DNA from 2 places in the Embleya sp. NPDC008237 genome. Region 1 is predicted to be linked to the other one. Evidence: riboswitches for the same ligand, from Rfam matches in the RefSeq annotation. Region 1 holds a riboswitch; the other holds the start of a gene.

The links. Region 1 has a riboswitch for glycine ahead of gcvT (glycine cleavage system aminomethyltransferase GcvT). Riboswitches for the same ligand answer to the same signal wherever they lie in the genome.
Region 2: linked by a shared signal. The riboswitch ahead of gcvP (aminomethyl-transferring glycine dehydrogenase) and the one ahead of gcvT (glycine cleavage system aminomethyltransferase GcvT) in region 1 are both predicted to bind glycine.

Annotation. Positions count from the first base shown of each region.
Region 1 is NZ_JBIBGL010000001.1:223,337-226,743, forward strand. It holds gene gcvH (glycine cleavage system protein GcvH) at 1-220, opposite strand, end outside; gene gcvT (glycine cleavage system aminomethyltransferase GcvT) at 350-1,450, opposite strand; glycine riboswitch at 1,826-1,919, opposite strand; gene ACFZBU_RS00885 (AAA family ATPase) at 2,134-2,865, shown strand; gene ACFZBU_RS00890 (enhanced serine sensitivity protein SseB) at 2,895-3,407, shown strand, end outside.
Region 2 is NZ_JBIBGL010000002.1:396,651-400,057, forward strand. It holds gene ACFZBU_RS04895 (DNA polymerase IV) at 1-788, shown strand, start outside; gene ACFZBU_RS04900 (DUF4230 domain-containing protein) at 844-1,536, shown strand; glycine riboswitch at 1,585-1,681, shown strand; gene gcvP (aminomethyl-transferring glycine dehydrogenase) at 1,882-3,407, shown strand, end outside.

The DNA.
Region 1 (3,407 bases):
CGGAGACGGGCGCGTACATGTCGCTGACCGACTTGGTGGACTCCAACTCGCCGCACGGCTCGCCGGCGACGACCGTCTGGCCGACCTCGGGGAGCTGGACGAACACCACGTCGCCGAGCGCGTCGGCCGCGTGTTGGGTGATGCCGACGAGGGCGGGGGAGGCCGCCTCGTCGAGCCACTCGTGTTCCTTGCTGTAGCGCAGGTGCTGGGGTGCGTGCACGGGTCCATTCTCCATTCGATCGAGGGGGGTCTGTCCCTCAGGTGGGTTTGTAATGGTTTGTACCGCAGGCCCGGAGGGCCCGCGCCGGCCGCGCCCGCGGAACTCGGGTCGGGCCGCCGGCCGCCTCGGTCAGGCCCGCTTGTAGAACGGCAGCGCGACGACCTCGACCGGCTCCGCCTTGCCGCGGATGTCCACGGCCAGCCGGGTGCCCGGTTCGGCCCGCTCCTTGGCCACGTACGCCATCGCGATCGGCACGCCCAGTGTCGGCGAGGGTGCGCCGGAGGTGACCTCGCCGACCCGCTCGCCGGTCTCCGCGTCCACCACGGGGTACCCCGCACGCGGGACCCGCTTGCCCGGCGAGGTGAGCCCGACCAGGGTCCGGCGCACGTCGTCCTGCGCCGCGGCCAGTGCCTCGCGTCCGACGAAGTCCTCGGGCTTGTCCAGCCGGACCACCCGACCCAGGTTGGCCTCGTACGGCGTGGTGTCCCGGGTCAGCTCGTGCCCGTACAGCGGCATGCCCGCCTCCAGGCGCAGCGTGTCGCGGCAGGAGAGCCCGGCGGGCACCAGGCCGTGCGGCTTGCCGGCCGCGAGCAGCGCCTCCCACAGCGCGACCGCGTCGTCGGGCGAGGCGAAGAGCTCGAAGCCGTCCTCGCCGGTGTAGCCGGTGCGCGCGAGCAGCACCGGAATGCCGGCGACCTCGGTGCGCAGGATCGCGTAGTACTTGAGTGCGGGCAGGTCGGCGTCGGTGAGCGAACCGACGATCCCGGTCGACGCGGGGCCCTGCACGGCGAGCAGCGTGTACTCCTCGGACGCGTCGCGCACCACGGCGTCGAAGTTCTCCGAGCGATGCTTCAGGCTGCCCGCGACCACGTCCGCGTTGGAGGCGTTGGCCACCACCACGAAGTGCTCGTCGCCCAGCCGGTAGACGATCAGGTCGTCGACGATGCCGCCCTCTTCGGTGCAGATCATCGTGTACCGGGCGCGGTCGATCCCGATCTTCGAGACGAAGCCGACCAGGGCGTGGTCGAGCGCGCGGGCGGCGTCCGGGCCGGTGACCTCGATTTCGCCCATGTGGGTGAGGTCGAACAGGCCGGCGGTGGTGCGCACCGCGGCGTGCTCGTCGCGCTCGCTCCCGTACCGGAGCGGCATCCGCCAACCGGCGAAGTCGGTCATCGTGGCCCCGAGCGCGTCGTGCACGGCGTCGAGCGGGGTCCGGCGGTCGGTGGTCATGCGAAGGCTCCTTCGAGGGGGCGCCGGCGGGAACACCCGAGGGGCGCGGGCCGGTCGGGGGCATGGCGTTCGGCCGCGCGCTCGGTCGGCGCGCACGTTGCACGACGCACGGACGAGGAGCGGGTGCCGGTGCGGAGTGCGGCGAAAGACGACGGGCGGTGCGGCCAGTGCGACAACGGCGAGTACGACAACAAAGGGGGCTCCCTGCCATGGCTTTCAGCCCTTTTCGATCGGAGTCGATCGAAAAGTGGGGTGCCCTCCCCTTCTGTCATCGGAACCTGAGAGCTTCATCGCTTCCGGGCGCATCCGCGCGCGGAACGGCGATTTGCACCGTGGGTGAACCGCACCAGCGGTGCGGTTGCTTTCCAGAAGTGCCTGACCCATGCGGTATCGGTGCCTGAGAGATTCCGGGGAGGAGTTGCTCCTTCGGCGCCCCGCTCGTGGGCGAGGACTCTTCCGCGTGGGGTCGACGGCCGATATGAGGTTGTGCCCGGCATGCTAGCGCGTGTCGTCAATCCCCCGCCGGGGCCGGGACCCCGCCGAGTCCGAGGACTGCCGACTCCGGGCGTCGCCGACTTCGAGGGTTGCCGACTTCGGGGGGCGGCCGACACGCGCTCGCGCGCGAGGGTGCGAGGGTGCGACACCATGCGCAAGGCAGGACGGTTCGGGACAAGGGAGGGCTCGTGGAGACGGACTCGGCGGGGGCGCATACCGGCGCCGCGACGAGCGGCGTGTTGATGCCCCGGTCCGTGCACGACCTCCGGGAGGAGCGCGATCGCACCGGGGAGCGGATCGGTGACCGGGTGGTGGACGTGCTGGCCTATCCGGCCTCGTGCGTGCTCGTGGTGACCGGCCTGCCCGGGGCCGGCAAGAGCACGCTGCTCGCGCGCGTGATCACCCCCGGGCCGACCGTGGCCGTGCTGGACGCGGACCTGGTCCGGGCGCGCTGGGCGGTGCGCGCCGGGCGCATCCCGTACCGGGTCTATCGGCCGCTGGTGCGGCTCGCGCACTACGGCGAGGTGGCCCGGGCACTGCGCGGCCCCGGCGCGGTGGTCGTGCACGACAGCGGCCGCAACCCGATCCTGCGCCGGGTGCTGGTGCTCGCCGCCCGCCGGCGCGGCAGTTCGGCGCACGCACTGCTGTTGGACGTGAGCGCCCATCAGGCCCTGGCCGGCCAACGCGCGCGCGGTCGCGGAGTGTCCACGCCGGTGTTCGCCCGGCACCACCGCGAGTGGCGCGAACTGCTCGCCCGACTGACGCCGTGGCTGGATGCGGGCCCCACCCTGGCGTCCGCGCCCGGCGGCTTCACCTCGTGCGTACTGCTCGACCGGCCGGCCGCCCGGACGCTCAGCCGGATCGTTTTCGCAGACCCCGTACCCGGACAGTCCCGACGGCGGCGGTCGACCGAGTCGTAAACTGCGGCGGACAGCAGAGGAGCACCACCATGCCGTTTCCGGCCAATCCCGTGGAGAGCGCGCTCGTCGCGGCGATGCGCGACCCGTCCCGGGCCGAGGCTCTCTTCGAGGCCCTGGCCGAGTCGGACGTGTGGGTGCCGCTGCCCGAGGGCGGTGACCCGACGGACAGTGAACTGACGCTGCCGATCACCGAGATCGACGGCCGGCCGTACGTGCCGGTGTTCTCCTCGGAGGAGGAGTTCCGGCGGGTCGCCGGCCCGATGGCGTGCACGGTCGCGCCGATGCGCGAGTTCGCCCGCGGGCTGCCGGCGCACGTGGGCATCGCGGTCAACCCGGGCGGCGAGGTGGGCATCCCGATCCCGCCGCCGGGGGTGCTGGAACTGGCCCGGCTGCCCGGGGCGGGCGTGCGCGGCGCGCGGGTGCGGCTGTACGAGCCGGACGAGGAGCCGATGGAGTTCCTGATCGCGGCCGCCGCCGAGTTCACCCACGTGCCGGTGGTGCTGAGTGCGCGTCGCGGCCTGGGTGTGATCGAGTCCGACCCG
Region 2 (3,407 bases), on a different contig from region 1:
CCGGGGTCGGCCCGGCCACCGGCGACGTGCTGCGCCGGGCCGGTCTGGACACCGTGGCCGATCTGGCCGCCGTCGACGAGAGCGAACTGGTCCGACTGCTGGGCCAGGCACACGGCCACGGCCTGCATGTGCTGGCCGCCGGGCTGGACGCCCGCCCGGTGGTCGCCGACCGGGACGCCAAGTCGGTGTCGGTGGAGGACACCTTCGCCACCGACCTGGTGGACCGCGAGCGCATCACGCGGGAGCTGGACCGGCTCTCGATCCGGTGCGTGGAGCGGCTGCGCGCCGCCGGGCGCTCCGGGCGCACGATCGTGCTCAAGCTGCGCCGCTACGACTTCAGCACGCTGACCCGCTCGGAGACGCTGCGCGGGCCCACCGACGATCCGGGCGTGGTGCGCGAGACGATCCGCCGACTGGCCGCGCAGGTGGACGTCACGGGCGGCGTGCGGCTGCTCGGGGTGGGCGTGAGCGGCCTGGCCGATTTCGCCCAGCAGGACCTGTTCGGCGCGGCCGAGCCCGGGGCCGGCGAGCCGATCGAGGATGACCCGGAGGGCGACGCGGAGCCGCTCGTCGAGGCCGTCCCGGAGCGGGTCTCCTGGTCGCCGGGCCAGGACGTGGTGCACGAGGAGTTCGGACCCGGCTGGGTGCAGGGCAGCGGCGTCGGTCGGGTCACCGTGCGGTTCGAGGTGCCGGGCGGTCGGCCGGGCCGGGTGCGCACGTTCGTGATCACCGATCCGGCGCTGCGACCGGGGGAACCGATTCCGCTACCCGCCGCCGACCGGGGATAGCCGCCGGGATCCGGGGCAGGCGCGGGTCACACGACTCCTCGGGGGTGTCCCCACCATGACTGATGTCAAAGAGCGGCCGGCGCGAGGGCAGGGTGCCTTCCGATCGGTTCGCCGCAGGCTCGGCCTGCCCGCCTTCCTGGTCACACTCCTGGTCGGCTTCATCGTGCTGGCCCTGGTGCTGGTCGGGCTGGTCAATCTGTTGCCGGGCAAGTTCAACCCGTTCGGCGAGACCACCAAGGACCACAGCGGACCGGTGATGCTCAAGGCCGTGCAGGATCTCAGCCGCTACGAGGCGGTCAGCGGCACCTTCCAGGTCGTCGTGGACCTGGAGAAGGACGCCAAGTTCCTTCCGGACGCCGTCCGCGGCCAGCGCACGCTGTTCATCGGGGTCGGCCAGGTCGGCGGCTTCGTGGAGTTCGGCGGGATCGGCCAGGACGCGATCCAGACCTCGCCGGACAACAAGAGCGTGACCATCAAGCTCCCGCACGCGCGGCTCGCGCCCGCGGCGCTCGACCAGAAGAACAGCCACGTGATCGCCCAGGACCGGGGCCTGTTCGACCGCCTCGGCGACTTCTTCTCCGGCAATCCCGCCGACCAGCAGCAGCTCTACGTGCTGGCGACCAAGAAGATCGACGACGCGGCGAAGACCGCCGGACTGCTGGAGCGCGCCGAGCGCAACACCACCAACATGCTCCAGGGGATGATGCGATCCCTGGGTTACACCACGACCACTGTGACCTACGCCTAGTGCGCGGGCCCTTTCGAGGGTCACGCTGATACCGTTGAGGTCGCCCATTACGTTCGCGCGGGAGAGTCCTCGTGTCGTGTACACGGGGCGCCGAAGGAGCAACTCCTCCCCGGAATCTCTCAGGCACCCGTACCGCGTGGTCGTGGGCACTCTGGAAAGCAGGATCCGCACGTGGCTCGCCGAGTCGGGTCGGATCCTCGCCGACGGTGCAAATCGCGCCCGTGGGAACCGGTTCGACCGGTGCCCCGGGCGCGGTGAAGCTCTCAGGTACAGATGACAGAGGGGGAGGCCGGTGGGCGCGCGACCCGCGTGTCCGTCCAGGAGCGATCCAGGAGGCCTTTCGCGATGACCCCGCGCACCCCTGCCCCGACGCGTGCTCACGCCGTACTCCCCTCCGGTCCCGGCTCGTTGACCGGCCTGGAGGCCGCGTCGCCGTTCACCGGCCGGCACATCGGTCCGGACGCCGACGAGCAGGCGAAGATGCTCGCCGCGATCGGTTACGGATCCCTGGACGAGTTGACCGACGCGGCGGTGCCCGCCGCGATCCGCGCGCTGGAGGGCTTCGAACTGCCCGCCGCGCGCTCCGAGGCCGAGGTGCTCGCCGAACTGCGCGAGCTGGCCTCCCGCAACACCGTGCTGACCTCGATGATCGGGCTCGGCTACCACGGCACCTTCACCCCGCCGGTGATCACCCGGAACGTGCTGGAGAACCCCGCCTGGTACACGGCCTACACGCCCTACCAGCCGGAGATCTCGCAGGGCCGGCTGGAGGCGCTGCTCAACTTCCAGACCGTGGTCACCGACCTGACCGGCCTGGACGTGGCCGGCGCCTCGCTGCTCGACGAGGCCACCGCCGCCGCCGAGGCGATGACCCTGGCCCGACGGGCCGGTCGGGCCAAGAGCGACGTGTTCGTCGTGGACGCGGCCACCCTGCCGCAGACCGTCGCCGTGGTGCGCACGCGGGCGCAGGCGCTGGGCATCGAGGTCGTGGTCGCCGACACCACCGACGGATTGCCCGAGGGCGGCTGCTTCGGCGTGCTGCTCCAATACCCCGGCGCCGACGGCCGGGTCCGCGACCTGACCCCGGTGATCGAGGCGGCGCACGCACAGGGCGCGCTGGTGGCGGTCGCTGCCGACCTGCTCGCGCTCACCGTGCTGCGTGCGCCGGGCGCGATGGGCGCCGACATCGCGGTCGGCACCACTCAGCGGTTCGGCGTGCCGATGGCCTTCGGCGGTCCGCACGCCGGATACATGGCGGTCCGCGAGAAGCTCACCCGCAGCATGCCGGGCCGGCTGGTCGGGGTGTCCGTGGACGCCGACGGCGCGCCCGCCTACCGGCTCGCGCTACAGACCCGCGAACAGCACATCCGCCGGGAGAAGGCGACCAGCAACATCTGCACCGCGCAGGTCCTGCTGGCCGTGATGGCCGGGATGTACGCGGTCTACCACGGGCCGGACGGGCTCACCTCGATCGCCCGCCGCACCCACCGCTACACGGCCGTGCTCGCGGCCGGGCTGCGGGCGGGCGGCGTCGAGGTCGTGCACGGCGACTTCTTCGACACGATCACCGTGCGCGTGCCGGGTCGGGCCGCGCAGGTGCTCGCCGCCGCCCGCGCGGCCGGGATCAACCTGCGTCCCGTGGACGCCGACCACGTGGGGATCACCTGCGACGAGACCACCCTGCGGGCGCACGTCGAGGCGGTCTGGGGAGCGTTCGGGGTCACCGGCGACGTGGCCGCGCTGGACGCGGACACCGCCGACGCGCTGCCGCAGCCGCTGCTGCGCGACACCGAGTTCCTGACCCACCCGGTCTTCCACACGCACCGCTCCGAGACCGACATGCTGCGCTACCTCAAGCGGCTGGCGGACAA